One region of the Pseudomonas sp. WC2 genome, then DNA from elsewhere that is predicted to be linked to it. Evidence: predicted binding sites of a transcription regulator. Region 1 holds the regulator's gene; each other region holds the start of a gene.
What was found. Region 1 encodes sigma-54, which starts transcription at its own class of promoters, with help from an activator protein. Its sites were predicted from a motif close to ANTGGCATNNANNTTGCTNT; they were not measured.
Positions count from the first base shown of each region.

Region 2: a site for sigma-54 is predicted at 5,064-5,083, ahead of ACQ4OE_RS22110 (circularly permuted type 2 ATP-grasp protein). Genes of this name have one in related genera too.
Region 3: a site for sigma-54 is predicted at 4,588-4,607, ahead of ACQ4OE_RS15035 (flagellar basal body rod protein FlgF). Genes of this name have one in related genera too.
Region 4: a site for sigma-54 is predicted at 2,768-2,787, ahead of ACQ4OE_RS18490 (pilin). Genes of this name have one in related genera too.

Region 1 is NZ_JBOBDR010000007.1:215,340-222,884, reverse strand. Features, by position in the region: gene ACQ4OE_RS11180 (class II fumarate hydratase) at 1-328, shown strand, start outside; gene ACQ4OE_RS11175 (hypothetical protein) at 356-796, shown strand; gene ACQ4OE_RS11170 (superoxide dismutase) at 798-1,409, shown strand; gene ACQ4OE_RS11165 (ZIP family metal transporter) at 1,439-2,332, shown strand; gene ACQ4OE_RS11160 (HPr family phosphocarrier protein) at 2,366-2,641, opposite strand; gene rapZ (RNase adapter RapZ) at 2,657-3,514, opposite strand; gene ptsN (PTS IIA-like nitrogen regulatory protein PtsN) at 3,517-3,981, opposite strand; gene hpf (ribosome hibernation-promoting factor, HPF/YfiA family) at 3,993-4,301, opposite strand; gene ACQ4OE_RS11140 (RNA polymerase factor sigma-54) at 4,375-5,868, opposite strand; gene lptB (LPS export ABC transporter ATP-binding protein) at 6,056-6,781, opposite strand; gene lptA (lipopolysaccharide transport periplasmic protein LptA) at 6,781-7,329, opposite strand; gene lptC (LPS export ABC transporter periplasmic protein LptC) at 7,316-7,545, opposite strand, start outside.
Region 2 is NZ_JBOBDR010000020.1:54,699-62,243, reverse strand. Features, by position in the region: gene ACQ4OE_RS22130 (acetyl-CoA C-acetyltransferase) at 1-336, opposite strand, end outside; gene ACQ4OE_RS22125 (c-type cytochrome) at 922-1,743, shown strand; gene ACQ4OE_RS22120 (transglutaminase family protein) at 1,859-2,662, opposite strand; gene ACQ4OE_RS22115 (alpha-E domain-containing protein) at 2,659-3,609, opposite strand; gene ACQ4OE_RS22110 (circularly permuted type 2 ATP-grasp protein) at 3,622-5,031, opposite strand; gene ACQ4OE_RS22105 (ribonuclease E inhibitor RraB) at 5,519-5,866, opposite strand; gene ACQ4OE_RS22100 (hypothetical protein) at 6,076-6,309, opposite strand; gene speE (polyamine aminopropyltransferase) at 6,526-7,401, opposite strand.
Region 3 is NZ_JBOBDR010000011.1:38,259-45,803, reverse strand. Features, by position in the region: gene flgJ (flagellar assembly peptidoglycan hydrolase FlgJ) at 1-1,086, opposite strand, end outside; gene ACQ4OE_RS15050 (flagellar basal body P-ring protein FlgI) at 1,098-2,186, opposite strand; gene flgH (flagellar basal body L-ring protein FlgH) at 2,214-2,909, opposite strand; gene flgG (flagellar basal-body rod protein FlgG) at 2,962-3,747, opposite strand; gene ACQ4OE_RS15035 (flagellar basal body rod protein FlgF) at 3,793-4,533, opposite strand; gene ACQ4OE_RS15030 (sigma-54-dependent transcriptional regulator) at 4,843-6,408, opposite strand; gene phhA (phenylalanine 4-monooxygenase) at 6,793-7,545, shown strand, end outside.
Region 4 is NZ_JBOBDR010000014.1:133,056-140,600, forward strand. Features, by position in the region: gene ACQ4OE_RS18480 (type II secretion system F family protein) at 1-904, opposite strand, end outside; gene pilB (type IV-A pilus assembly ATPase PilB) at 907-2,607, opposite strand; gene ACQ4OE_RS18490 (pilin) at 2,834-3,250, shown strand; gene ACQ4OE_RS18495 (BON domain-containing protein) at 3,546-3,896, shown strand; gene ACQ4OE_RS18500 (DUF2845 domain-containing protein) at 4,165-4,461, opposite strand; gene ACQ4OE_RS18505 (DUF748 domain-containing protein) at 4,461-7,412, opposite strand.

The DNA.
Region 1 (7,545 bases):
CGAGCTGAATGTGATGCTGCCGATCATCGCGCAGAACCTGTTGAGCAGCATCGAACTGCTGGCCAATTCCAGCCGCCTGCTCGGCGACAAAGCCATCGCCAGCTTCAAGGTCAATGAATCGCGCTTGAAAGAAGCGTTGTCGCGCAACCCGATTCTGGTCACTGCGCTCAATCCGATCATCGGTTACCAGAAGGCCGCCGAGATTGCCAAGCAGGCCTACAAGGAAGGCCGCGCGGTAATCGACGTCGCTCTGGAACACACCGATCTGTCGCGCAGCCAACTGGAAGAGTTGCTCAATCCCGAGAAACTCACCGCCGGCGGCGTGTAAATACCGCAACCGCTTTGGAGGCTCACCATGGAGCACTGGAAACGCACGATCGAACGGGCTAATCGCTGCTTCATGCTGGGCGAGCTGATCGACGCCCGTGAGGCGTACCTGCAAGCCCTGGCCCTGGCGCAAGTGTTGTTCGAACGCTGGGCGGATGCCGACGAAGCGGTGGCGGCCTGCGTCATCTCCCACCACAACCTGGCGGATTTGCACCTGCGCCTGAATCAGCCGGAAGAGAGCGCGGAATACCTTTGCGCCATCCATCAGCGGCTGTTGCAGACCATGCAGGACGAGCGCCTGCGCCCGGCCCTGCGTGAAGCGGCACTGCGCCAGAGCAGCAAAACCTACGTCGAGCTGCTGAATTTCATCAGCGAACACGGCGAATACCCGCGCACTCAGCGTCTGCTGCACCCGGATACCGGCAATGCGCGCCGCGCGCCTGCCCCACATCACCATGGAGTCCATTGAAATGGCTTTTACCTTGCCTGCCTTGCCTTACGCCTACGACGCCCTCGAACCGCATATCGATGCGCAGACCATGGAGATCCATTACACCAAGCATCACCAGACCTACATCAACAATCTCAACGCGGCCGTTGAGGGCACCGAATACGCCGAATGGCCGGTGGAAAAACTGGTCGCCAGCGTCAAGGAGCTGCCGGAAAAACTCCGCGCAGCGGTGATCAACCAGGGTGGCGGTCACGCTAATCATTCGTTGTTCTGGGAAGTGATGGTGCCCAACGGTGGTGGCAAGCCGGATGGCGCGCTGGCCAAGGCCATCGATGAACATCTCGGTGGTCTCGATAGCTTCAAGGAAGCCTTCACCAAAGCTGCACTGACCCGTTTCGGCAGCGGCTGGGCCTGGCTCAGCGTGACCCCCGAGAAGAAGCTGATCGTGGAAAGCAGCGGTAACCAGGACAGCCCGCTGATGAACGGCAATACGCCGATTCTCGGTCTCGACGTCTGGGAACACGCCTACTACTTGCGCTACCAGAACCGTCGCCCGGAATACATCAATGCGTTCTACAACGTGATCAATTGGCCTGAAGTGGCTGCGCGCTATCAGGCCGCACTGGTTTAAGTCTTCTATAAAAACAATCAAGGCTGACTATGGGCACTGAAACACTGGCGATCGGAAGTGGGCGTATGTTTCGTTACGCAGTGGGATCGCTATTGCTGTTGGCGGGGATGACGTTGCTGGTTGCCCACGGGCTGGAATGGCTGAATCTCGAACCGCGACTGTCACGGGCGTTGCAGGGCGGGGCGATCTGCGCCCTCGGCACGGCGCTTGGGGCTGTGCCGGTGCTGGTGATTCGGCGCATGCCTCAGGCGCTTAGTGACACCTTGCTGGGCTTTGGTGCTGGAGTGATGCTGGCGGCGACGGCGTTTTCGCTGATCGTGCCGGGCATTACTGCCGCCGAAAACCTGGGCATGACGCCGTGGGGCGCCAGTTCGCTGATCTGCTTCGGCATCATGCTCGGTGCTTTCGGGCTGTATCTGGTCGATCGCAAGGTGTCCGGCGCGTCCCCGGAAATGCTTGTCGGCACTGTCGATCACCCGGTGATTCCGCCGCGGATCTGGCTGTTCGTCTTCGCCATCATTGCCCATAACATCCCTGAAGGCATGGCCGTTGGCGTGTCTGCCGGCGGCGGCATGCCCGATGCGGACAGCTTGGCCATGGGCATCGCTTTGCAGGATGTGCCGGAAGGTCTGGTGATCGCGCTGGTATTGGCCGGGGCGGGGATGTCGCGGGTCAAGGCATTCCTGATCGGTGCGGCGTCAGGCCTGGTCGAGCCGGTGTTTGCCCTGTTATGCGCGTGGCTGGTCAGTCTGGCCCAGGTGTTGTTGCCGTTGGGGTTGGCGCTGGCGGCCGGGGCGATGTTGCTGGTGGTGACTCACGAAGTCATCCCGGAGTCGCGACGCAATGGTCATGACAAGCTGGCCAGTCTTGGCTTGCTGATCGGGTTCTGTTTGATGATGGTGATGGATACCGCGTTGGGTTAAACGGGGGAGGGAGCAAGCTCCCTCACTGGCGTATCAACCGCCTTCGTCGAAGTAGTTGTTGATCAACTTCACCAGCGCATCCAGCGCTTCCTGTTCCTGATGCCCTTCAGTGCTCAAATAGATTTTGGTGCCCTTGCCAGCCGCCAGCATCATCATCGCCATGATGCTTTTGCCATCAACCGTGGTTTCGGGGGTGCGGCCCACTCTGATCTTGCAATCCGGATACTGCCCAGCCACGCCCACGAACTTGGCCGACGCGCGGGCATGCAGGCCCAGTTTGTTGATGATTTCGATTTCCAGAGCAGGCATCGCGGTGTGAATCCTTTAGGTGAGGTCGCGGTGGCGAACCTGGACGTTCTTCAGGGTTTTCTGCAGGGCCTGACCCAGCCGTTCAGTCAGGTAGACGGAGCGGTGATGCCCGCCAGTGCAGCCAATGGCAATGGTGACGTAGGCGCGATTGCTCGCGGCGAAGCGCGGCAGCCATTTGTGCAGGTAGGTGAAGATGTCCTGGAACATTTCTTCGACCTCAGGCTGCGCCGCCAGATATTCGGCGACGGGCGCATCCAGACCGGATTGCTCACGCAGCTCAGGCTTCCAGTAAGGATTAGGCAGGCAGCGCACGTCGAACACCAGATCGGCATCGACTGGCATGCCGCGTTTGAAGCCGAATGATTCGACCAGAAAGGCAGTGCCGGGCTCCGGCTGATTGAGCAGGCGCAACTTGATGGTGTCGCGCAACTGGTACAGGTTCAGGTTGGTGGTGTTTATTTTCAGGTCGGCCAGGTCGGCGATAGGACCGAGGAGGGCGGTTTCATCGTGAATCGCTTCGGCCAGCGAGCGATTGGCGTTACTCAGCGGATGGCGACGACGGGTCTCGGAAAAACGCTTGAGCAGGGTTTCCTCGTCCGCGTCCAGGTACAGCACATCGCACTGGATGTGCTTGCTTCTGGCATCTTCAAGCAGTTCGGGAAAACGCGACAGATGGCTCGGCAGGTTGCGCGCATCGATCGACACGGCCACCAGCGGCTGCGCCAGTTCAGTGTGAATCAGCGCGCGTTCAGCCAGTTCCGGCAGCAAGCCTGCCGGCAGGTTGTCGATGCAGTAATAGCCGTTGTCCTCAAGGACATCCAGCGCGGTACTCTTGCCCGAGCCGGAGCGACCGCTGACGATGATCAAGCGCATGATTAGTGCCCGTTCTGCTCGTCCAGGACAACCTGATACAAGGCTTCGTTGCTCGAAGCGCTGCGCAATTTATCGCGCACATCCTTGCGATCCAGCATGCTCGCGATCTGGCGCAGCAACTCCAGGTGCGCATCGGTCGCGGCTTCCGGCACCAGCAAAACAAACAGCAGGTCAACGGGAGCGCCGTCGATGGCGTCGAAATCGATAGGGGCTTCAAGGTGCATCAGCGCGCTGATGGGCGAAGTGCAGCCCTTGAGGCGGCAATGCGGAATGGCGATGCCGTTGCCAAAACCGGTGGAACCCAGTTTTTCACGGGCAATCAGAGCCTCGAAGACATCTTGCATCTCCAGATCCGGGACTTCCCGGGCGATCAGGTTGGCAATTTGTTCGAGGGCTTTCTTTTTACTGCCGCCCGGCACGTTCACGAGGGAACGGCCGGGGGTCAGGATACTTTCAAGTCGGATCATGGAATGGGGGGTTATCGACCGGTTGCGCCCTGGAGGAGGCTTTGGGTCTTTTCCTTATGCTTTTTGAGTTGGCGATCCAGCTTGTCGGTCAGCAGGTCAATGGCGGCATACATGTCGTCATGCTCGGCATTGGCAACCACTTCTCCGCCGGGAATATGCAAGGTGGCTTCGATTTTCTGCTTCAGCTTTTCGACGCACATCGTGACCTGCACGTTGGTGATCTTGTCGAAATGGCGCTCTAATCGGTCGAGTTTTTCGTTGATGTAGGTGCGCAGAGGTTCGGTCACTTCCAGTTGGTGTCCACTGATGTTGACTTGCATACAGCTTCTCCTTCGTTGCCAGTGCATAAAGCGGCAGGCCGAAGAGCCTGCCACTGGAACGCTGTAACGTGGCTTACATCAACCGCTTGCGTTCGCTCGAAGGCGCGATCCCGAGGGATTCGCGGTACTTGGCGACGGTGCGGCGAGCCACCTGAATGCCTTGTGCCTCCAGTAAACCAGCGATCTTGCTGTCACTCAACGGCTTTTTCTGATTTTCCGCTGCAACCAGTTTTTTGATGATCGCGCGGATCGCCGTGGACGAGCATTCGCCGCCTTCGGAGGTGCTGACGTGGCTGGAGAAAAAGTATTTCAGTTCATAAATACCGCGCGGGGTATGCATGAATTTCTGCGTGGTCACCCGGGAAATCGTCGATTCATGCATGCCCACCGCTTCGGCGATGTCATGCAGGACCAGCGGCTTCATGGCTTCGTCGCCGTACTCCAGAAAACCGCGCTGATGCTCGACGATCTGGGTGGCAACTTTCATCAGGGTTTCGTTGCGGCTCTGCAGGCTCTTGATGAACCAGCGGGCCTCCTGCAACTGATTGCGCATGAAAGTGTTGTCGGCGCTGGTGTCGGCGCGACGGACGAAACCGGCGTACTGCGCGTTGACGCGAAGGCGCGGCACCGACTCCTGATTCAGCTCGACCAGCCAGCGCTCGTTGTCCTTGCGCACGATCACGTCCGGGACGACGTATTCGGCTTCGGTCGATTCGATCTGCGAGCCCGGCCGCGGATTGAGGGTCTGTACCAGTTCGATGACCTGGCGCAGCTCATCTTCCTTGAGCTTCATGCGGCGCATCAGCTGGCTGTAATCGCGGCTGCCGAGCAGGTCGATGTAATCGGTGACGAGGCGTTTGGCTTCAGCCAGCCAAGGCGTCTTGGCGGGCAGCTGGCGCAATTGCAGCAGCAGGCATTCGCCGAGGTTGCGCGCGCCGATACCGGCCGGTTCGAACTGCTGGATACGGTGGAGGACGGCTTCGATCTCGTCCAGCTCGATGTCCAGTTCCGGGTCGAACGCTTCAAGAATTTCTTCGAGGGTTTCGTCCAGATAGCCCTGATTGTTGATGCAGTCGATCAGGGTCACGGCGATCAGGCGATCAGTGTCGGACATCGGCGCCAGGTTCAGTTGCCACAGCAGGTGGCTTTGCAGGCTTTCGCCGACGGAGGTGCGGGTGGTGAAATCCCACTCGTCATCGTCGCTGCTCGGCAGGCTGCTGGCGCTGGTCTGGTAGACGTCTTCCCAGGCGGTGTCGACCGGGAGCTCGTTGGGAATGCGCTCGTTCCATTCGCCGTCCTCGAGGTTATCTACCGTCGGGGCCGTTTCCTGATAGGACGGTTCCTGGATCTCGGTGTTGGGCTTCTGTTCGGCGTTGTCGGCCAGCGGATCGGAGTTGTCGAAGTCGTCGCCTTCTTCCTGGCGTTCGAGCATCGGATTGGATTCCAGGGCCTCCTGGATTTCCTGTTGCAGATCCAGGGTCGACAATTGGAGCAGGCGGATGGCCTGTTGCAGCTGCGGTGTCATCGTCAGCTGCTGGCCCATTCTCAAGACTAGCGATGGTTTCATGGCAGGGGCTTAACACCTTATTCGCCGGCGCTATGCGCCATCCACTACAGGGCGCCGGGGCGCCAAACTTAAGCAAATTATATGCCTGAAACTGAAGTGTTTGCCTAGAGCGCTGTAACAATTAAAGCGTAGAAAAAGCTGCTTCATCGATACAGCACCCACGCAGCTCACTCGGGCACCATCATGCTTAGAGGCGGAATTCGTGACCCAGATACACTTCCTTGACCAGATCGTTGGCCAGGATGGTTTCTGCATCACCTTCGGCGATCAATTGACCGTCGTTGACGATGTAAGCGGTTTCGCAGATATCCAGCGTCTCACGCACGTTGTGGTCGGTGATCAACACACCGATGCCTTTGGCCTTGAGGTGGTGGATGATCTGTTTGATGTCGCCGACCGAGATCGGGTCGACACCGGCAAACGGTTCGTCGAGCAGGATGAATTTCGGCGCAGTTGCCAGCGCGCGAGCGATTTCCACCCGGCGGCGTTCACCACCGGACAGGCTCATGCCGAGGTTGTCGCGGATGTGGCTGATGTGGAATTCCTGCAGCAGGCTTTCCAGCTCCTTGCGGCGGCCAGCCTTGTCGAGTTCCTGGCGAGTTTCGAGGATCGCCATGATGTTGTCGGCCACCGACAGTTTGCGGAAGATCGACGCTTCTTGCGGCAGATAGCCGATACCGGCCTTGGCGCGACCGTGCATTGGCTGATGGCTGACGTCGAGGTCATCGATCAGTACGCGGCCCTGATCGGCCTGTACCAAGCCTACGATCATGTAGAAGCACGTGGTCTTGCCGGCGCCGTTCGGGCCGAGCAGGCCGACGATCTGGCCGCTGTCGATCGACAGGCTGACGTCACGCACGACCTGGCGGCTTTTGTAGGCCTTGGCCAGGTGCTGAGCTTTCAGAGTTGCCATTACTGGGCCTTTTTCTCGTCGTTTTTCGGCTTCGGCTGAATCACCATGTCGATGCGCGGACGCGCTTCGGTGACTTTGCTGCCGGTAGCGCGACCGGCGCTGGCCAGTTTCTTCACCGTGTCATAGACGATTTTCTCGCCTTGGGTGGTGTTGTTGTCCTTGTCGACAACCTTGGCCTTGTCGATCAGTACGACGCGGTTTTGCGCGGCATGGTACTGAATCGTCACGCCCCAGCCCTGTACAGGCTTGGTATCGCCAGCGGTCTGCAGCTGTTCGAAGTAAGCGAGGTTGCCGACCGAAGTCACCACGTCGATATCACCGGTCGCGGTGCGGGTGATGGTTACGGTGTTGCCTTTGACGATCATCGAACCCTGAGTGATGATCACGTCACCTTTATAGGTGGCAACGCCGTTCTTGTCGTCCAGCTGGGCATCGTCGGCCTGAATGCGGATTGGCTGCTCTTGATCGTTCGGCAGAGCCCAGGCGCTCACGCTTCCCAGTGCTGCGCCCAGACTGAGCAAAATAGGGAGGGTTTTAACGAGCCTCATACTGTCCTCTTACGTTCGATTGCAGGTGTATCCTGCTTTCCTTCAGGTACGCTTTCATTCCTACGCCAGTCGATACACCGCCAGCGCCCTCGATTCTAACGGGTTGCTCGGTCTGCGCATATTCCCGCTGCGGGAACACTGTCATGCGAGTGGAAGTGATCAGCGTGTCACGTTTCTTTTCATCGGTGCGCTTTACACGTACCGAATCGATCAGTT
Region 2 (7,545 bases), on a different contig from region 1:
CAGGTCTTCGAAACCGGAGCGCACTTTCATCGCGCCGAGGTTCACCGCCTCAAGCCCGGAAGCGCAGAAGCGATTGATCTGCACGCCCGCAACGCTGACGTCCCAGTCGGCCACTTGCACCGCGGTTTTCGCGATGTCCGAGCCTTGGTCGCCAATCGGCGTCACACAACCGAGCACCACATCATCCACTTGGCTGGTGTCGAGTGACGTGCGTTGTTGCAGCGCGGTCAGCAAACCGGCCACCAGATTCACCGGTTTGACGCTGTGCAAGGCGCCGTCCGCCTTGCCTTTGCCGCGGGGCGTGCGTAGCGCATCGAAAATCAAAGCTTGGGTCATGACGTCCTCGAACCTGTGCGGTGAGTGAATGCGTGTGCCGTCACTCTTGACCCGAGCGGCCGTGGATTCAATGACCACAGCGCTCAATACGGTTGACGCACGCGCTCAGACGGACGGTCATCGGGGCCCGGGTGAACCGGTTCAGGTCGGCGAGTTGTCTAGCCAGCGGGCGGCAAAGAAGCTGGCCATACGCCTCATGCTTTTTTAATCGCAATTGGCAAACCGTCCATATGAAATGGATCTAAGCCAAGCGTGACGCGGGCCCTAAGGTAGTACTTGTACGTCAGTGTCGTCGGGTTTTGCCGGGGCCAGCGTTCTTCAACAGGAAGTGCAACGCGTGCCGTCATGGATATGCAGGTACGCATCAGGAAATAACAATAAAGGCGGTCAAGCCATGTTCAAACAACCGAAAGTTCGTCAAGCAGGACTCATTCTTTTCGCCACGACGCTGTTGTTGATTTTGCCGAATCTGACCAAGGTCATCGGCTGAATCGAGCGGCAGGTGCGGTTTATCGCCACTAAAAATGTGACTGGCCCGCTACCCGGGCCAGCGTGGCTGTGCCAACCTTTGCGCACTTCCACGACATGGACGGCGATCATTTGAAAGCGCTCATTGTGTTCGGGGCCATGCTGCTGAGCATGCCCTTGTGTGCCGCACAGCTGGATCTGCAGCTTGGCGAAAACAGCCGCACCTGGCAGACCGAGGAGCTGCTCAAGCACCCTCAAGCGAAAACCCTCACAATTAAAAATGACGTGTCCTACAAGAAGGACATGGTCTACCGCGCCGTGCCGGTGGCCGCCCTGCTCCCCGGCATCAAACCGCAGGATCATCTGCAAGCGGTGGCGCTGGACGGCTTCGCCGCAGAATTGGCGGCGGCGCCGTTGCTCAATCAACAAGGCGCGCGAGCGTGGCTGGCGATTGAAGACCCGGCTCAACCGTGGCCACCGCTGTCCGAAGGCAAGCACAGCGCCGGGCCGTTCTACCTGGTGTGGACGGATCCTCAGGCCGGCAATATCAGCCCTGAACAATGGCCGTTTGAAGTGGCGAGCATCAAGCGTATGGCGCCGGTGGCGGAGCGTTTCCCTGCCCTGCTGCCGGATCCTGCGTTGAAGGCCGATGACCCGGTGAATCTGGGGTTCGCGCTGTTTCAGAAAAATTGTCTGGCGTGTCACCGGTTGAACGGTGCGGGGGATGCGCAGTTCGGACCGGATCTGAATATCCCTTACAGCCCGACCGAGTATTTCGCTGCAGATTTCTTGAAGCGCTACATTCGTGATCCGCAGAGTTTGCGTCACTGGCCGCAGGCGAAGATGCCGGGGTTTTCGGCAGAGGTGTTGCCGGATGGGGATTTGCAGATGTTGGTGGGATACCTGAAACACATGGCAGGGCGCAAGGTTAAGCCGTAAACGCCATTTCACCTGTGGGAGCGAGCCTGCTCGCGAAAGCGGCGTGTCAGACACTGCACCAGTGACTGATAAACCGCGTTCGCGAGCAGGCTCGCTCCCACAGGAGTACGGGCGTTTACTGTTGCTGGACGGAGATCACGGGGGTCGGCGAGACGAACACTTTCGCGTGCATCTGCTCACACCCGCCACCCCGACGCATGCCGCGCACCGGGCAGGCATCCAGATAATCCAGGCCCACCGCCAGTTTCAGGTGCCGCTCCGGCCGCGCCAGTTCGTTGGTCACGTCAAAGCTGTACCATGCGTCATCAAGCCACGCTTCCGCCCAGGCATGGCTGGCCAGATGCTCGCAATCCTCACTGTACAAATACCCCGACACATAACGCGACGGAATCCCGAGGCTGCGTGCGCACGCCAGAAACGCGTGAGCGTGATCCTGACAAACTCCGGCACGCCCGGCGAAAGCTTCAGCGGCGCTGGTGTCGACTTCGGTGGAGCCCGGCGTGTAAGTCATGTGCTGATTCAAGCCGTGCATCAGATCAATCAACGCCGTGCGATCACGCCGCTGCTTGCAGGATCTTTCGGCGAACGCTCGCAACGCTTCATCGGCCTCGGTCAACCGGGTGAAGCGCAGGAACGGCAACGCTGATTGGCTCTCGTGTTCGGCCTCGCGCAGTTCGTCGATATCGACCTGCCCGCGTGCACCGATGATGATCGCCTCGTGCGGTTCATCCATGGTCAGCACATGCAGGATGTTGCCGAATGGATCGAGTTGCGCGCGCACCGGGCGCGGCAGGTCGAGTTGCCAGCTCAGCACATGCTGACGCTCGCTGTCGTGGGGGGTCAGCCGCAGGTACTGGATGCTCGCCCGCACCTTATCTTCGTAGTGATAAGTGGTCTCGTGGCTAATGGAAAGTCTCATGCAGCCTCCAGGTAGGAACTGTGAATGGCGTTGCCCAACTGGCGCACCAGCGGGATGAATTCGGTCAGCCAGGCATGCAGGCCTTCTTCGAGGATTTCGTTAATGCCGGTGTAGCGCAGGCGCGCATCCATTTCCGCGGCCAGGCGCTGCGCCGGGCGACCGTTGGCCCCGGGCAGTTGCGCGAGAATCTGATCGATCTCTTCGGTGCAGGCCCGCAGCGAGCGCGGCACATCGGCGCGCAACAACAGCAACTCGGCGACATGTCGGGCGCCGGGCGCATCACGGTAGATTTCGGTGTACGCCTCGAACGACGACAGCGCTCGCAGCAATGCACTCCACTGGTAATAGGCGTGGGCCGTGCCGTCGCTGACCGCTTCGGCTTGATCGCCGGCCATCTCATAGCGGGCATCGAGCAATCGCAGCGTGTTGTCCGCCCGTTCGATAAAGGTGCCGAGACGAATGAAACGAAAGGCATCGTTGCGCATGATCGTGCCGTAAGACGCACCACGAAACAGGTGCGAGCGTTCCTTGATCCACTCGCAGAAACGGCTCATGCCATAGCGACTGAGGCCCTGTTCAGCGATGCCGCGGATCTCCAGCCACGTCGAGTTGATGTTCTCCCACATATCCGCCGTGATCCGTCCGCGCACCGCATGGGCACTGGCCCGCGCCGCACCGAGGCAGCTGTAGATGCTCGCCGGGTTGGCGGCATCGAGGGCGAAAAAGTGCAGCAGCCGTTCAGCATGCAACGCGCCGTGACGCTCAAGATAATCGTCAAGGGTGCCGGTGATCAGCAGCGGCATGGCCAATTCGTGCAGACCGTCACCGCGACCGTCTTGCGGCATCAGCGACAGCGAATAACTGATATCGAGCATCCGGGCGAGGTTTTCCGCCCGCTCCAGGTAACGCGACATCCAATACAGATCCGAGGCAGTTCTACTTAACATGGCAAGCTTCCTTCAATCCTCGACCACCCAGGTGTCCTTGGTTCCGCCGCCCTGGGATGAGTTCACCACCAGAGAGCCTTCGCGCAGCGCCACGCGGGTCAAGCCGCCGGGCACCACGCGGGTTTCGCGACCGGACAAGACAAACGGACGCAAGTCGATATGGCGCGGCGCAATGCCGTTTTCGACAAAGGTCGGACAAGTCGACAGCGACAACGTCGGTTGCGCGATATAGGCGTGTGGTTTGGCTTTGATGCGCTCACGAAAGGCGTCGATTTCTGCCTTGGTCGACGCTGGCCCGACGAGCATGCCGTAACCGCCAGAGCCTTGGGTTTCCTTGACCACCAGATCTGGAAGATTGGCCAGCACATGGGAAAGTTCAGACGGGTTGCGGCATTGCCAGGTCGGCACGTTCTTCAGGATCGGTTCCTCGTCGAGGTAGAAACGGATCATGTCGGTGACAAACGGATAGACCGATTTGTCGTCCGCCACCCCGGTGCCGATGGCATTGGCCAACACGACGTTGCCCGAGCGATAGGACGACAGCAGGCCCGGTACGCCGAGCATTGAGTCGGGGTTGAAAGCCAGCGGATCGAGAAACGCATCGTCGAGGCGGCGGTAAATCACATCCACCGCTTTCGGGCCGTCGGTGGTGCGCATGAAGACTTTGTCATCACGCACGAACAGATCCGCGCCCTCGACCAGTTCCACGCCCATTTCCCGGGCGAGAAACGCGTGCTCAAAGAACGCACTGTTGAAGCGCCCCGGCGTCAGCACCACCACGCTCGGGTCGTCAATAGGGCTCGAGCTTTTCAGGGTGTCGAGCAACAGGTTCGGGTAGTGGTCAATCGGGGCGATGCGTTGCGCGGCGAAAAGCTCCGGGAACAGACGCATCATCATCTTGCGGTCTTCGAGCATGTAGCTGACGCCGCTCGGCGTGCGCAGGTTGTCTTCGAGCACGTAATACGTGCCGTCGCCATCGCGCACCAGATCGACGCCGGAGATGTGCGAATAGATATCGCGGTGCAGATCCAGGCCTTGCATTGCCAGCTGATATTGCTCGTTCGCCAGCACCTGCTCGGCGGGAATGATCCCGGCCTTGATGATGCGCTGTTCGTGATAAAGGTCGGCGAGAAACATGTTCAGCGCTTTGACGCGCTGGATGCAGCCGCGCTCGACGATCCTCCATTCACTGGCAGGGATGCTGCGCGGAATGGTATCGAACGGAATCAGGCGCTCGGTGCCCTGCTCGTCGCCGTAGAGCGTGAAGGTAATCCCGGCACGATGGAACAGCAGATCGGCCTCGCGTCGCCGTTGGGCCAGCAGCTCGTCAGGCGTGTCGGCCAGCCATCGGGCGAACTCCCGATAATGCGGGCGAACCTGGCCGCCGGCATCGTACATTTCATCAAAATAGGTGCGGATCATGCCGTACTCCTTGTCACCCGGACATACAGGCCTTCGCAAGGCCCGTGCCATCGGCATAAACGCTTTGATTTCAATCGGTTGGATAATCACGCCACAGACGCCGCACCATTCCTGTGCGGCAAATGCCCCAAGCCGATTGCCCCCGCTTCATTGCGACGCACTGCATCGCCTATCACCAGCATAGTCAGAGTTGATTTCACTGCCCGGCGCCGCGTGCGGATAATCCGCGCATTCGCTGCAAAACTTGCTCGGCCACAGCGCTGAAAAGTCTTCAGCTCAACTGACCTGGACTGCCCGCGCAGCCCGCCCTGCCTTAACCCTGACCGGTTTCCTCTCCTTATCGGTCTTCCCTTTTAGCCACCCTCTCCGGTGGCTTTTTTTTGCCTGGGATTCTTGTTTCAGGGTTTTGCCACAATGGTTTACGAACGCCGGAAACGACAACGGCCGACCCGAGGGTCAGCCGTTGCATCACTGTTGAATCAGGTCATCAGTTCAAACGGTGGCGGTTGCGTACCTCCTGCTTGACGCCCCAGCCTTCGATGATGCCGCCCAGCGGTTCGACCACGGCGGAGAAGCCCTGCTCGAAATCGCCAATATCGTCATAGGTCGCGTACATCACTTTGCTCAATTCCAGCGCCCACGCCCCGTCGTCACGCACGCTGACCTGGGCATTGATGGACTCACCGCGAAATTTGCCCGCGGCCCTGCGCGCCCGCTCCTCGTCCGGGAAAATGGCGTAGAACTCGATCGGATGGAATCGGGAAAAATCGAAACCGCCTTCTTTCATGCGGCGCAGAACATTGCTGCTGATGTCTTCTTGATAGGCTGTGCTCATGAATCGTCCCCCTCGCATAGATGGATAGACTTTCCGTATTCCCGCCCCGGGCCTTTGGCCAAAGTACTACGGCAACGTGGTTGCACGCGGGAACAAGCATGTAGCTGACAAGACCAGACCTTAGCGATCCGTTCGCTGATCTCGCTTGCAGAGTAGCCCCAAGTTAGAGCTGCTGCCAAGGCCTGGTGTGAAAGGTGACGGGAAGAATGTCAGACGGGAGTGATGCTGCGGATTTCAATACTGTTCTGGGTTTTCAGGCTTTTCGCCCCGGCGTCGGGGGTGCGCCCTTCCAGATCGTTCAGATCCAGTGCGGCGGCGACGGGCAGAAGCTTCGCCTTGATCAGTTGTGCGGCCTCATCGTCGCTAGGGCATTCCGCGCGCTCGAACACCTCATCGACAATTTCACCATGATCGTCCACGAAAGTGACTTTCCACTTTTGCATCGGTGCCTCCTCGATCAAACCCGCAAATGGGCTTACAACTATCTCGACTGTGTACGCCGAAAGTTGGTTCAAAAGGATTACAGCGGGCGAACATGAAAAAAACGACATCTGCTACAGGAGCTGCCGAAGGCTGCGATCTTTGGGACGCTTAGCGTCCCCGGCTGCATTCCCACGCAGAGCGTGGGAATGATCAGTGAGCAGATCGCAGGTTCAGTGTCAGTCGTTGCTTGGCTTGTTGATTGCCTGCAGCACGTATTGCGGCAAGGCGAATGCGCCGATGTGGATTTCCGGGTTGTAGTAGCGGGTGACGATGCCGCTGCCGATGAAGCGCTGCTGCAGGGTTTCACGGCTCAGTTTGCGATACGCCGGGTTGGTCGAACCCCAGGCGAAGGTCATCGAGCCGCCGATGTAGGTCGGTACGGCCGCTTGGTAGAAGTGCCAGTCCGGGAACAGGCTTTTCAGGCGACCGGCGGTGGTTTTCACTTCATCGATCTGCATGAACGGTGTGCCGTTCTGCGTCACGAGGATGCCGCCCTCATTCAGGCAGCGGTGGCAGGCCTGGTAGAAGTTTTCCGAGAACAGCACTTCGCCCGGGCCGATCGGGTCGGTGGAGTCGGAGATGATCACGTCGAATTTTTCGGTGGTGGTGGCGACGAAACGCATGCCGTCGTCGATCACCAGGTTCAGCCGTGGATCGTCGTACGCACCGCTGGAGTGGTTCGGCAGGAATTCTTTGCACATGTCGACCACGGTGCCGTCGATCTCGACCATGGTGATGTGTTCAACGCCGGCGTGCTTGGTCACTTCGCGCAACATGCCGCCGTCACCGCCGCCAATGATCAGCACGCGCTTGGCGCTGCCGTGGGCGAGGATCGGCACGTGGGTGAGCATTTCGTGGTAAATGAATTCGTCGGCTTCGGTGGTCTGGATCACGCCGTCCAGCGCCATCACACGACCCATGCGCGGGTTCTGGAAGATCACCAGGTGCTGGTGTTCGGTGCGCACTTCGTGCAGCAGTTTTTCCATGCGAAAACGCTGGCCGTAGCCTTCGTAGAGGGTTTCCAGGTACTCGCTGGTTTTGGTGACGGTCATGGTGAAGTGCTCCGATGAATGCGCGGGCGTCAATCGTGGGGACGATTGCCCGGGAAAGGCGCGCATTCTACGTTGCCGAAGATGACAGGTCGAACCTCACTTCATCGGCAAACCATAATCCCATGTGGGAGCGAGCCTGCTCCC
Region 3 (7,545 bases), on a different contig from region 1:
GTAGGAGGCGTAGGAACGGAACTCGGCCGTCTCCTTGACCATCTGCCCGTCGCGGAATTCGCTGGTGATCGCCCGGGCCGAATCGCCCTTCCAATTGCTGCTCGCCTTGATGCCGAACAGGTTGTGACTGCTGCTGCCATCCTGGGCGCGCATGACCGATTTGCCCCAGCCGGTTTCCAGTGCCGCTTGGGCGACCAGATAACGCGGATCGACGCCGATACGGTCGGCAGCTTCCTTGGCCATCGGCAGCATGGTGTTGACGAATTCGTCGGCAGAGCTGAAGGCTTTCTTCGCCGGCGCCAGCGGAATTTGTGCCATGGCGCGGCCGTAAACCTGCATCTGCCCGCCGGAGGCTTTTTCGTTCTCGGCGCGGGCCAGCCAATCACCGTTGTACAGCGGACCAGAGCCCGTCGCGACGGCAGTCGTGGCGCGCGGCAACACGGTATTCGCGGCAGGCGTCGCGTTTGTCGTGGCCGACGGCACGAGACCGGCGAGCAGACGATCAGCCAGTTTCGGCGGCAGTGCCAAGCGCCGCTTGTTGATCATCGCCATGTCATTGCTGTGGGAAACGTCGGCGCTGTTCGACACACGACCCGAACGCGACGCCCACAGCGGACGCTCGCCATTGACTCGTGACAACGGGCCATTGATCGCGGTGGTGCCTGCAGCAATCGGCGTGGCCACGGCAGCGACTTTCGCCCGGGCTTCTTCCTGCTTGGCGGCGGAGGCGGCAGCCGCCTCACCCGGCGCCATCGGTTTGTTCTTCTGCATCTGGCGCAACAGCACGTCAGCCAGGCCGATACCACCGCCCTCGCGGGACATCGAAACGGCCATCTGCTGGTCAGCCATTTCCTGGTACTGCTTGGCGGCCGGTGTGTTGAGCGGGTTGTCCTGACCGAGCGTCTCGGTGGCCGAGCGCATCGACTTGAGCATTTCTCCGATGAACAGCGATTCGAATTCCTGCGCAACCTTGCGCATGTTCGCATCACTGTTCTTGTCGCCGACCTTGAGCTGATTCAGACGATTGAGGTCGGAATACGAACCCGAATCCGCCGTGTCGACCAGACTGCCTTTGCGCATATCCATGTCTGCCGTCCTCAGATCACGATCAGGTCGGCTTGCAATGCGCCGGCCTGCTTCAGTGCTTCAAGGATCGCCATCAAGTCACCCGGCGCCGCGCCGACCTGGTTCACCGCACGCACGATCTCGTCGAGGGTGGTGCCCGGGCCGAATTTGAACATCGGTTTGGCTTCCTGCTCGGCGTTGACGCGCGAGCGTGGCACGACAGCCGTCTGGCCGTTGGACAACGGGCCTGGCTGGCTGACAATCGGGTCTTCGGTGATGGTCACCGTCAGGCTGCCGTGGGTCACGGCGGCCGGCGAAACCTTGACGTTCTGGCCGATGACGATGGTGCCGGTACGCGAGTTGATGATGACTTTCGCCACTGCCTGACCCGGGTCGACTTCAAGGTTTTCGAGGATCGACAGATAGTCGACGCGCTGGCTCGGATCGAGCGGCGCGGTGACACGGATCGAGCCGCCGTCGATGGCTTGGGCGACGCCAGGGCCGAGCATGTCGTTGATCTTGTCGACGATGCGCTTGGCGGTGGTGAAGTCGGAGCGGTTGAGGTTCAGCGTCAGGCTGTTGCCCTGGTTGAAACCGCTCGGCACCGAACGCTCTACCGACGCACCGCCGGGGATGCGACCGGCCGACGGAACGTTGACGGTGATCTTCGAGCCGTCGCGACCTTCGGCATCAAAACCGCCGACCACCAGGTTGCCCTGAGCGATGGCGTAGACGTTGCCGTCGATACCCTTGAGCGGGGTCAGCAACAGTGTGCCGCCGCGCAGGCTCTTGGAGTTACCGATCGAGGACACAGTGATGTCGACCTGCTGACCCGGTTTGGCAAACGCCGGCAAGTCGGCACTGATCGACACCGCTGCAACGTTCTTCAACTGCACGTTGCCCGAGCCCGGCGGCACTTTGATGCCGAACTGCGACAGCATGTTGTTGAAGGTCTGCAGGGTGAACGGGGTTTGCGTCGTCTGGTCACCGGTGCCATTAAGCCCGACCACCAGGCCGTAACCGATCAACTGGTTGGAACGCACGCCGGAGATGCTGGCGATGTCTTTCAGCCGCTCGGCGTGGGCACCAAACGCTGCGGACATCATCGCCGCAGCGAGCATGAGGCTCTTGAAGTTCAACGTAGCCACCTAGAAAGGGAACAGCGGGCTGAGGAAGAAACGGTCGAACCAGCCTGGCTGACTCGTATCGGCAAACGCGCCGGTACCCGAGTAGGTGATGCGTGCATCGGCGACCCGGGTCGACGACACGGTGTTGTCCGTGGCGATGTCATCGGCGCGCACCAGGCCGGCGATGCGAACCAGTTCGTCACCGGTGTTCAGCGTTAGCCACTTCTCGCCGCGCACGGCGATGATGCCGTTGGGCAGCACGTCAGCGACGGTCACGGTGATCGAACCGGTCAGGCTGTTGCTCTGCCCCGACTTGGCGTCGCCCTTGGTCGAACGGTCGGCGCTGTAGCCGGCGTTCAGGCTCAGGTCGTTGCTGCCGATCGGGTTGTTCGTCGTCAGACTGGAACCGAACAACGACGTCAGGCCGATCTTGTTATCGCTGTTCTTGTCCATTTGCGAGTTGGCGTTCTTGCTTGCCTGGGTGCGCTCGTTCAGGGTGATGGTGATGATGTCACCGACCCGGAACGCCTTGCGGTCGCTGTACAGGTTCTGTTCGAAACCGGCCTGATAGATCGAGCCATTGTTGGCCGCCGACGGCAACGGCGTGCGCGGCAACACCGGAGCGTAGTAAGGGTCATTAGGCTTGGGCGTCGGTGCGACGCAGCCCGCGAGCGAGACGACCCCACCCAATGCCAGAACAGATACAAAGCGTTTCATGACCCTACCTCACGGTGTTGCAGGCAGCCTCATGGCTGCCACATAGACTTGATTACAGATTCTGCGTTACGAACGAGAGCATCTGGTCGGCGGTGGAGATCACCTTGGAGTTCATCTCGTAAGCGCGCTGAGTGGTGATCATGTTGACCATCTCTTCAACGGTGCTGACGTTGGAACCTTCCAGGGTGTTCTGCAGCGTGGTGCCGAAACCGTTCAGGCCCGGTGTACCGATTTGCGGCGCGCCGGAAGCAGCGGTTTCCAGGAACAGGTTGTTGCCCACTGCTTGCAGACCGGCCGGGTTGATGAAGTCGGCGGTTTGCAGGTTGCCGATCACCTGCGCGGCAGGGTTGCCCGGCACGGTGATGGACACGGTGCCGTCGGTGCCGACGGTGAAGCTCTGCGCGTTGTTCGGGATAACGATGGCCGGCTCCAGCGCGAAACCGCTGGCGTTGACGATCTGGCCATTGGAGTCGAGGTGGAAGGTACCGTCACGGGTGTAGGACGTGGTGCCGTCCGGCTGCAGGATCTGGAAGAAACCGCGACCGTCGATGGCCATGTCCAGCGGCTGCTCGGTGGTTTGCAGGCTGCCGGCGGTGAAGTTTTTCTGCGTGCCGACGATGCGCACACCGGTACCCAGTTGCAGACCCGACGGCAGTTCGCTGTCCTGAGTCGACTGAGCGCCAGGCTGCCGCTTGATCTGATACAGCAGGTCCTGGAACTCGGCGCGGTCACGTTTGAAACCCGTGGTCGACACGTTCGCCAGGTTGTTGGAAATGGTGGTCAGGTTAGTGTCCTGGGCGGACAGACCGGTTTTGGCAACCCATAGAGCCGGAAGCATTCGATTCTCCTCGTGCGCCTGTTTTACGGCGCGACGTTCTGATAATTAGCTGATCTGCAAGACCCGAGCCATGGCCTGGTCGTCGTCTTTGGCGGTGTTCATCATCTTGACGTGCAATTCGAACTGCTTGGCCAAGGCCAGCACCGAGGTCATTTCTTCCACGGCATTGACGTTGCTCGACTCAAGAAAACCCGACACCAGTTTGACGTTGGCATCGGCCTGCGCAGGCTGGCCGTCCTTGGTGTAAATCGAGCCGTCGAGGCCCTTGTTCATGTTCTTGATGTCCGGGTTGACCAGTTTGATCCGGTCGACTTCCGCCATGACGCGCGGGCCTTCGCCCATCGCACGAATACTGATGGTGCCGTCTTCGCCGACTTCGACCTGTTGCTCTGGCGGCACGGCAATCGGCCCGCCATTGCCCATCACGGCCATGCCGTTGCCGGCACGCAGCACGCCGAGGGCGTCGATGTTGAGGCTGCCGGTGCGCACATAGCTTTCACCGCCGCTAGGGTTCTGCACGGCGATATAGCCGTTGCCGGTCACGGCGACGTCGAGGTCACGACCGGTCTGCACCAGCGAGCCTGGGGTGAAGTCGGTGGCAGGCCGTTCGCTCATGGCAAACGCACGCGCCGGAAACACGTCACCGAACACCGGCATCGAACGCGCCTGCTCCAGGTCGCGCTGAAAACCGTTGGTGGAGATGTTCGCCAGGTTGTTGGCATGGGCCTTTTGCGCCAGTGCGTTCTGGCTGGCGCCGGTCATTGCCACATAAAGGTACTTGTCCACACTCTTTCCTCTGCATGCCGGACGTTTGCCGCCCACCGCTGTACTGCTGAGCCATAAGCAATTTGCAGACCAACTTTTTTCTGGCGGCGCGCGGCCCGGTAAACAAAGGACTTGGGGGATTTTGCGGGGGAATCTGAAATGTATCGAAGTCGAAAAACCGGCGGTGTTATGCCGCTTGGCGGCAATCCCGGCGAATGATCGTAATGATCGTTCCCACGCTCCGCGTGGGAATGCCTCAATGGACGCTCTGCGTCCGCTTTGGGACGCGGAGCGTCCGGGCCTGCATTCCCACGCGGAGCGTGGAAACGATCACGTGCTGCCCGGCTCTTTACCGACCTCATACTCGCGCAGCTTATTGGCAATCGTCGTGTGCGAAACCCCAAGCCGCTTACCCAACTGCCGACTGCTCGGATGCTCGGAATACAAGCGCTCCAGCACCGCTTTCTCGAAGCGCCCGACGATTTCGTCCAGGCCGCCCTCCAGCGAGAAATCGCCAAGCGGCTGACGCACGCCGTAATCCGGCAAACGAATATGCTCCGCCTTCACCGTGCCGCCATCGCACAGCGAAACCGCCTGGAACAGCACGTTCTCCAGTTGCCGCACGTTGCCCGGCCAGTGGTAATGACTGAGCCGATCCATCGCCGCCGGCGCCAGTTTTGGCAGCGAACAACCGATCTGCCGACTGGCCTGATCGAGGAAGTGCTCGACCAGCGGGGTCAAACCGTCGAGGCATTCGCGCAGCGGCGGAATGTGCAGCGAGAGCACGTTCAAGCGATGATACAAATCCTGGCGAAACTCGCCGCGAGCGCACAACTCGGACAAGTCGACCTGAGTGGCGCAAATCACTCGCACATCCAGATAGACCTCTTCATCACTGCCGACCCGGCGGAAGCAACCGTCCTGCAGAAAGCGCAGTAATTTGACCTGCAAGCGCGGGCTCATTTCACCGACGCCATCGAGGAACAGCGTGCCGCCAGCGGTCAATTCCAGCAGGCCAAGCTTGCCCTCGGCGCGTGCGCCTTCAAAGGCACCCGGGCCGTAGCCGAACAGTTCGGTTTCGGCCATCGACTCGGGCAAACCGGCGCAGTTGAGCGCCATCAACGGCGATTGCCCACGCGGGCTGGCGAGGTGGCAGGCGCGCGCGAGCAATTCCTTGCCGGTGCCGGTTTCGCCTTCTATCAATAGCGGCGCATCGAGCGGTGCCATTCTGCGTGCTTCACGGACAACAGCGGCCATGACTTTCGAGCTCTGGAAGATGCTGTCGAAGCCGCGTAATTCCTGTTTGCGCACATTGTAGATGCGCTCACCGACGCGGTCGGCGCGATGCAAAGTCAGCACGGCGCCGGCCATGGCTTCGCTGTCGTCGTGCTCCGATTGCAGCGGCGCGATGTCGGCGAGAAAGATGTCGCCTTTGACCTTGACCCGCATGCCGTTGATGCGTGATTTATTCGCACGCACCAGTTCCGGCAAGTCGAAGTCTTCGGCGTAGCGCGACAGCGGAATACCTGGCACTTCATCGACCCGCACACCGAGCAATTGCGCCGCCGCGCGGTTGGCGGCAACGATCGAGCCGCCCATGTCGATCGACAACACCGGAAATTCCAGCGCGCCGAGCAGCGCGTTCAACTCCATGTGCCGCCGCTCGCTCGGCATCAGCCCTACCCGCTTGACGCCGAACACGCCGGCGATCGCCTCGAACTTCGGTCGCAGTGCCTGGAACTGAATGTTGATCAGGTTCGGGCAATGCAGGTAAATCGCGTTGCCATGCTCGCCACCGACTTCGCCCCGCGCGACGTTGATCCCGTATTCCACGAGCAGGTTGAGGATGTCGCGCAGGATGCCGATGCGGTTCTGGCAATGGACTTTGATGCGCATAGAAAGAGGCCCGGCAAAAATGAAAGTTGAACACGACACCCTGTGGGAGCGAGCCTGCTCGCGAAGACGTCCGCACATCCAACCTTGATGTATCAGACAGATCGCATTCGCGAGCAGGTTCGCTCCCACAAGGGATAGCACCATGACTTTTCTGTCGAGGCGCACAGATTATTGTCAAGATTACGTGACAGTAGCTGAACTTTTCAAACCTGCGAATCGCCGCAAATGCGCGATATCGGCAAAACCGTAACGATTATTTTACGAAATGCAGGGAAATTTCCTACGAGAGTCCTGCCAAACGTACTGCACATCACCCCACTCTCGGGTAATTCTGAGTCCATCGCTGGACATAACAAAAACGAATTCCCCTAGCAGGAGAGCAGTATGAAGCAGACGCAATACGTGGCCCGCGAGCCCGATGCGCAAGGTTTTATCGACTACCCCGCCGAAGAACACGCGGTGTGGAACACGCTGATCACTCGCCAGTTGAAAGTGATCGAAGGGCGTGCCTGCCAGGAGTACCTGGACGGTATCGAGAAACTCGGTCTGCCCCACGACCGCATCCCGCAACTCGGCGAGATCAACAAGGTACTCCGCGAGACGACCGGTTGGGAGGTGGCCCGCGTGCCGGCGCTGATTCCCTTCCAGACCTTCTTTGAATTGCTCGCCAGCAAGCAGTTTCCCGTCGCGACGTTTATCCGCACCCGCGAAGAACTCGACTACCTGCAAGAACCCGACATTTTCCACGAGATCTTTGGTCACTGCCCGCTGCTGACCAACCCGTATTTCGCCGAATTCACCCACACCTACGGCAAACTCGGTCTGCAAGCGACCAAGGAAGAGCGCGTGTATCTGGCGCGTCTGTACTGGATGACCATCGAGTTCGGCCTGGTCGAAACCCCGCAAGGCAAACGCATCTACGGCGGCGGCATTCTGTCTTCGCCAAAAGAAACCGTTTATTCGCTGTCGGACGAGCCCGAGCATCAAGCCTTCGATCCGCTCGAAGCGATGCGCACGCCGTACCGCATCGACATCCTGCAACCGCTGTACTTTGTCCTGCCGAACCTCAAGCGTCTGTTCGACGTCGCCCATGAAGACATCATGGCCATGGTTCGACAAGGCATGCAGCTGGGTCTG
Region 4 (7,545 bases), on a different contig from region 1:
TGCCGGTGGCGCCAGCCACCGAGTCGAGCGCCTCCACCAGCGGCACACCGGCGGCAAACGTCGTCGAAAGGGTTCGCGCGAAACGGGCGACGGCGGACTTGTACATCAATGTGCCAACCAGCGGCAGTTTCAACAGCCAGGTGTCGCGACGATCACGCAAGGCCTGGGATTTCTTCAGGGCATGGCGGGTGCCAAAAATCGCCCCCACCAAAGCGACGAGAATCGCCCACCACCATTGCTGCATGAATTCCGACAGGCTGATGACCATCAGGGTGAAGGCCGGCAGTTCGGCGCCAAACCCTTTGAACACCGACTGGAATTGCGGGACCACTTTCACCAAAAGAATCCCGGTGACAACCGCAGCGACCAAGACCACGGCGGTGGGGTAGGTCATGGCTTTCTTGATCTTGGCCTTGAGCCGTTCGCTTTTTTCCTTGTAGGTCGCGACCCGTTCCAGCAGCGTATCGAGGGCACCGGACTGCTCGCCGGCATCGACCAGGTTGCAATACAACTCGTCGAAATACTGCGGCTTCTTGCGCAGTGCTGTGGCGAAGCTGTTACCGGCGGCGACCTCTTGTTTCACCTCGTCCACCAGTTTGCGCATCGCCGGGTTTTCGAAGCCCTCGCCGATGATGTCGAATGACTGCAGCAATGGCACGCCAGCCTTCATCATGGTTGCCATTTGCCGGGTGAACAGGGCGATATCCTGGGCCTTGATGCGTTTGCCGAAACTCAGCAGGGACGCGGATTTCTTGCGCACCTTGCCGGGATTGATCCCCTGTTTGCGTAACTGCGCCTTGACCAGTGCGGGATTCAGCCCGCTCAACTCTCCGGTGATCTTGCTGCCTTTCCTGTCCGTACCTTCCCAGGCGTAGACGTTCATTTTCGCTGCCTTGACCGCCATGTTCAGTCCTTGGTAACCCGGTTGATTTCTTCAAGGCTGGTGATGCCTTGCATGGCCTTGTGCAGCCCGGAGGTGCGCAGATCGTCGAAGCCGTCGCGACGCATTTGACTATCGATTTCCAGTGAATTGCCTTCGGCCATGATCAGCCGTTGCAGTTCTGCAGTGTTTTTCACCACTTCATAAATCCCCACGCGGCCCTTGTAGCCACCGTTGCAATGGTCGCAACCGACCGGCTCGTAGATCGTGAAATGGCCGATGCGTTCCGCGGGGAAACCTTCCTTGATCAGCGTTTCGCGGGGGATCTCGATGGGCCGTTTGCAATGGCTGCACAGTTTGCGCGCCAGCCGCTGGGCAATGATCAGGCTGACCGACGTCGCAATGTTGAAGCCAGGAATACCCATGTTGTGCAGACGCGTAAGGGTTTCAGCTGCGCTGTTGGTGTGCAGGGTCGAGAGTACGAGGTGACCGGTCTGCGCGGCTTTGATGGCGATCTCAGCGGTTTCCAGGTCACGGATCTCGCCGACCATGATCACGTCCGGGTCCTGACGCAGAAACGAGCGCAGGGCCTGGGCAAAGTCGAGCCCTTGCCGGGGATTGACGTTGACCTGGTTGATGCCTTCCATGTTGATCTCCACCGGGTCTTCGGCGGTGGAAATATTGATGTCGACGGTGTTGAGGATATTCAGGCCGGTGTACAGCGACACGGTTTTACCCGAGCCGGTCGGGCCGGTCACCAGAATCATCCCTTGCGGCTGCTTGAGCGCGGCCATGTACAAATCTTTCTGCGCCGGCTCATAGCCCAGCGCATCGATGCCTATTTGCGCGCTGGAAGGGTCGAGAATCCGGATCACCACTTTTTCGCCCCACAGGGTCGGCAAGGTGTTGACCCGGAAATCGATCGACTTGCTTTTCGACAAGCGCATCTTGATCCGCCCGTCCTGGGGTTTGCGCCGTTCCGAGATGTCGAGACTGGCCATGACCTTCAGGCGCGCGGCAATGCGCCCGGCCAACTGGATCGGCGGCTTGGCCACCTCGCGCAAGATGCCATCGGTGCGCACCCGCACGCGGTAGTTCTTTTCGTACGGCTCGAAGTGCAGGTCGGAGGAACCGCTTTTGATCGCGTCCAGCAGCATCTTGTGAACGAAGCGCACCACCGGCGCATCGTCGGCGTCGAGCCCGCCAATGGCGTCCTGTTTGTTGTCATCTCCGGATTCAACATCGAGGCCGTCGAGGTCAACGTCGGCCATGTCTTCGAGGCCGGAAGCGTGGGTGTCGAAGAAGCGCTCGATGGCATCGGTGAGCTTGTCATCCTCGACCAGAATGGCTTCGGTGCTCAGCCCGGTGCTGAACTGGATGTCGTTGATTGCCTGATGATTGCTCGGGTCGGAAATCCCCACGAACAGTTTGTTGCCACGCCGCCACAGGGGCAGGGCGTGGTGCTGGCGCACAAGTTTCTCGCTGACCAGACCTTTGGGCTGGGTTTCCTTGTCCAGGCAGTTAAGGTCGAGAAACGCCATGCCGAAATGCTCCGACGCGATCTCGGCGACCTGCAGGGCTTTCACCTGTTTGTTCTGCACCAGATAGCTGACCAGCGACTGGCGATTGCGTTGGGCCTGCTGCCAGGCTTGCTGGGCACTTTTTTCCGTGAGCAGTTCGGCCTGCACCAATTGCTTGGCCAGACCGCTCAGAGCGATGTCATTCATGGGGATTCCGCACGCTTGCAGTTCATGACTTATAGCCTAGTCAAGTGACAGCGCCAAACACGTCGGGTGCAGGTGACAAAAAGTGTCAGATAGTGCGGTTGCAGGTTGTAGGAAATGGCGCTGTTCGCGGTTCACGCCCCGAGTATGGGGCCTCGAACGCATTGGCATGGCCTATGCTGCGTCACTTTCAGATCATGAGATTTCGACTCATGCATGGAGCGTGTCTATGAAAAAACAACAAGGTTTTACTCTGATCGAGCTGCTGATCGTTGTGGCGATCATCGGCATTCTGGCGACCATCGCCTTGCCGCAGTATTCCAAGTATCAGGCGCGTGCGAAGGTGACGGCAGGGATTGCCGAGGCTTCGGCGCTGAAGGTCAATTTCGAAGACGTGATCAATGCTGGTTCGGCTGATCCGAGCATCACTAATGTGAACGCTGATAAATCAGCGACCCAAAACTGCACATTGGCAGCGGCCGGCAAGGTTGCCGATGGCACGGGCACTATTACTTGCACATTGCTCAACGCTCCAGCGCCCGTTCTGGGGCAAACCGTTACCTTGACCCGTACTGCCGCTGCCGGTTGGACCTGCAAGTTCTCCGGCTCCAAAGACTACAGCACCACCAGTTGCCCAGGCGTTTAACCTCGTCGCTGTACAAAAATGCCCCGCACTTGCGGGGCATTTTTCATTGCGCGGTACTTCAAAAAAGCTTCAATAATTTCAGCGTCTTAGGAACTTTCCAAAAAGCCGCAACTTGCATGTGAATATTTACCGAGTCATGCATTTTGCATGAATCCGGAATTTTTCGATTCTCATAACTCATTGATTTATATGGTTTTTATGTGTTTGAAAAAGTTGGCACAACGTTCGCAACTACCTCGGTAACCCTGCTGACAAGACATGCAGCAGACTTTCCAGAAAAACAGGAGTTACTCGTATGAAGAAGTTCGCTATCACTGCCGCTGCTGCTACCGCGCTGACCCTGACCATGGCTTCCGGCGCATTCGCCCAAACCACTCAGGCTGCTCCAATGACTTTGGCTGCTGGTGAAGTTACCCAGGCTAAAGAAGCTACTTCAGATACCTGGATCACCACCAAAGTCAAAGCTGACCTGGTTACCGAGAAAGGCATCCCAGGCACCGACATCAAAGTAGAAACCAACAAAGGCGTTGTGTCGCTGTCGTCGACTACTGCAGTAACCGATTCGCAGAAAGACATCGCTGTTGCGATCGCCAAGAAAATCAAAGGCGTTAAAGCGGTCTCCGCTGATGGCCTGAAAGCCGAGTAAGGCATGACTTCTCGCCTGGACCGGGAGAAGGCGCGACAGACGGGCCGAGCCATACGTCTGCCGCAACTTTAGAGTTCATGCGAACGGTCACACGGATGTGACCATTACGGGCCCCGCCACTTGTGTCGGGGCCTGTTCTATTTCAGGGGCAACATAAAACAATTGTGGGAGCGAACCTGCTCGCGAAAGCGGTGTGTCATTCAAAACAGCTTTGACTGACACACCGCTTTCGCGAGCAGGCTCGCTCCCACAGGGGTTTGGTGTTGGTTTAGTTACCGCGTTTGCTGTTGATCTGCCGCAAGCGATTGCCTTCAAAGCGCAGGTATTGGTACATGCCGTTGCTCGGGCCGTAGGTCCATTCCTCGACTTGAAACTCCTCGCGCCGGTTGGCGCTGCGCTTGTAGCCCAGCACGTCGCGGCTGACCGGCTCGCCGCACTTCTGCAGCACTTCGCTGGAGCGGTCGCCCAGGCTGATCAGCTGGCTGCCGCAACGCAGGGTATCGGACGCGGCGGCATGGCCGGCAGCGAAGCTCAGTGTCAGCACGGCCAGCCAATGGCGTTTCATCATTCGGCATCCAGGTGCATTTGCGTCACTACGCGGCCATCGCTTTCGGCCTCGCCCAGGTTGGCGTCGATGAAGTACACGCGGTCGTCGGCCAATTGGCCCTTGTCGACCAGATAATCCTTGATGCTGCTGGCCCGGTCTTGACCGAGCTGACGCAGCAGCACATCGCTGCCACTCCAGAACTGGATCACGCCTTCGCGCAGCTTCGCCGTGCGTTCTTCCTTGCCCAGATCCTTCCATTCAGCCGGCGGCTGGGTTTTCAGGCGGGTGCGGTAGATGCCTTCAAGCAACGGACCTTTCTCACTGTCCGGCACTTCGATCAGCGAGGCCTGAGCCGGGACTTTGTCGCCGCGACGCTGGAGCATCTTGTAGTAGTTGTACTGGTATTCACGTTCCAGACGCTGCTCGGCGATCAACGGACCGTCGCTGCTTTTGGCCGCCGTGCCTTCGATTTCCAGGCGCAGGGCCGGACGCTCTTTCAGCGCCTGAGACAGTTTGACCAGCGCGGCTTCGGCGTCCTTGTTCAACTCGCTGGAACCCGGGGCGAACGACACGGTGCCGAGATCCTGTGAGCCACCACCGCTGACCAGCCCGCCAATCAACTTGAACGGCGCTGCAGCGGCTTTGACGATGAGGTTGCGCAGGGTCTGCCAGACAATCGGCATCACGCTGAACTGCGGATTGTTCAGATCACCGGTGACCGGCAACTCGATGGAGATCTTGCCGTCGACGTCCTTGAGCAAGGCGATCGCCAGTTTCAGCGGCAGGCTCACGGCATCCGGGCTGTCGACTTTCTCGCCAAGCTGCAATTGCTCGACCACTACTTTGTTCTCGGCTTTGAGCTGGCCTTTGGTAATCAGGTAATGCAGGTCGAGGTTGAGCCGGCCCTTGCGGATGCGGTAACCGGCAAACTTGCCGGAGTACGGCGTCAGCGTTGTCAGTTCGACGCGCTTGAAACTGGTGGCGATGTCGAGGCTGGCCATCGGATCGAACGGATTGACCGCACCCTTGATGGTCACTGGCGCGTAACGGTCGACCTTGCCCTTGATGTCGACACTGGCCGGTTTTGCCTGACGGCTGTCGATGGTGCCGATCTGACCGTTGAGCTGCTGGACGGCGGTGGCGAAGTTCGGCGTCAGGCTAAAGTCGGCGAAGTTGGCCGAGCCGTCATTGATAGCGATGCCGCCGATGTGAATGCCCAGCGGCTTGTCTTTGCTGGCCGGTTGGGCCGCGGCGGTTTTTGCGCCACCGTCGGCTGGCTGCGGGATCAGCAGGTCGTCGATGTTGGTGGTGCGGTCATCGTTGATCATGAACCGCACATACGGCTGGAACAGATTGACCTTGTCGATCGACAGGCTGTCGCCGTGTTGATAGTTCAGCCCTTCGACCACCACTTGCTGCCACTTGAGGAAGTCGCGGGTTTTCAGGGTGTCGAGGGTGTGCAACTGATCGATCTGCGCCCGCCCGGTGACGCTGAGCGCCAGCGGTTCGGTGCTCTTGAGGTTGACCTTCAAGTCACTGCCGAGCATGCCGCTGCGCAGTTCGAGGCGAATGAACGGGTTGATGTAGGACTGCGCGACACGCAGGTCGATGTCTTGGGTTTTGACGTTGAGCTGGGCGTTGACCGGGGCCAGATTGACCGTGCCGTCGGCGCTGATCTTGCCTTGCTTGCCCAGCCCGCTGTCGAGCTTGAGCTTGAAGGGCGAGCCGTTGAGGCTGTCGTAACCCTCCAGGTCAACGTTCAGTGGGGTGATATCCAGCGCCACCGGCGGATTCGCTGAACGATCGGCCACATGCACGGTGTAGTTGCGCAATTGCACATCTTTGAGCAGCACTTGCCACGGTTTGCTCGGGGCGTTCGGTTCAGCTTTCGGCGAATCAGCGGCTGCCGGTGTGCTGGCCGGTTCTGCGGCGGCTTTGGCCGCCGGTTTCGACGGCTGGCTGGCGAACAGCTTCTGCCAGTCGAGTTGGCCGTCGGCTTCAAGCGCGGCCCAGGTTTCCAGTTTCTGGCTGCGAACCTTGCCGACCACCACTTGCTGCTTGGCCAGGTCGACGGAGGTTTCGCTGACGTCCAGACGTTCGAGTTTTGCCAGTGGGCGCCCGTCCGGAGCCTTGATCGCAAACGGCGCAATGCTGACGGCGACGTTGTTGAGCAGCAGTTCGGTTTCTTTCGACAGATTGAGTTTGTATTCAGTGCTGAGGCTGATCACGCCGTCTTCGAGCACCAAGGGCACCGAGTCACGCACGTACGGCCAGAAGGCTTTCATCTTGCCGTCGGTGACTTTCAGGGTGCCTTCGGAGGTGAACGGGATCAGGCTGAAATTGCCGCTCCAGTCGATGCGCCCACCGGCCGGGCCGATGGCGACCAGGGTCATGTCGGCGCTGTCTTCGGGCAGGGTGCTGAGGTTTTTCAGCTCGAAGCTGAGGTCGTCGTAGAGGAATTCGATGGGTTCGCTGGGGCGTACATCCTGAAAATGCACGACGCCGCCGGCCAGTTTGATGTTGTCGATGCGCAGCGGGAACGGTTTGGCGTTGGGATCGGCCGGGGTTGGCTCGCTGGCTGGCACGTTGAACAGGCCGAGCAGATTGAGCTTGCCGTCTTTGGCGAAGAGGATTTCGCTCTTGGGTTTGTCCAGTTCGATGTTGGCCAGGTGCAGAGCTTTGGTCCACAGGCTGTCGATTTGCAGGTCAGCGTAGAGACGCTCGAAGCCGACCTGCTCCTTGCCCGGCTCGCCGATGACCAGCCCCCACAGGGTGACCTCAAGGCTGAACGGGTTGAGTTCGATACGCTGGATATGCGCAGGTACGGTCGCATAGTTGGCCAGTTGCTGATTGGCCACGCGCAGGGCGATACCCGGCAAAATCAGAAACCCCAGCAGGCTGTAGAGGGCCAGAGCTGTCAACAAGGCGCCAATCGCGCGAATCAATCCTTTGGGCATGTGCGGCTTCATCTGTCTGAATCGGAGTGCCTTGGAGTATGGCACGCGATTCTGGTTCCGAAGTAACCGCCGTGCTGCAGGATTGCTCAGATTCTTCTGTAGGAACTCATTACAGGTGGGAGCGAGCCTGCTCGCGAAGGCGTCA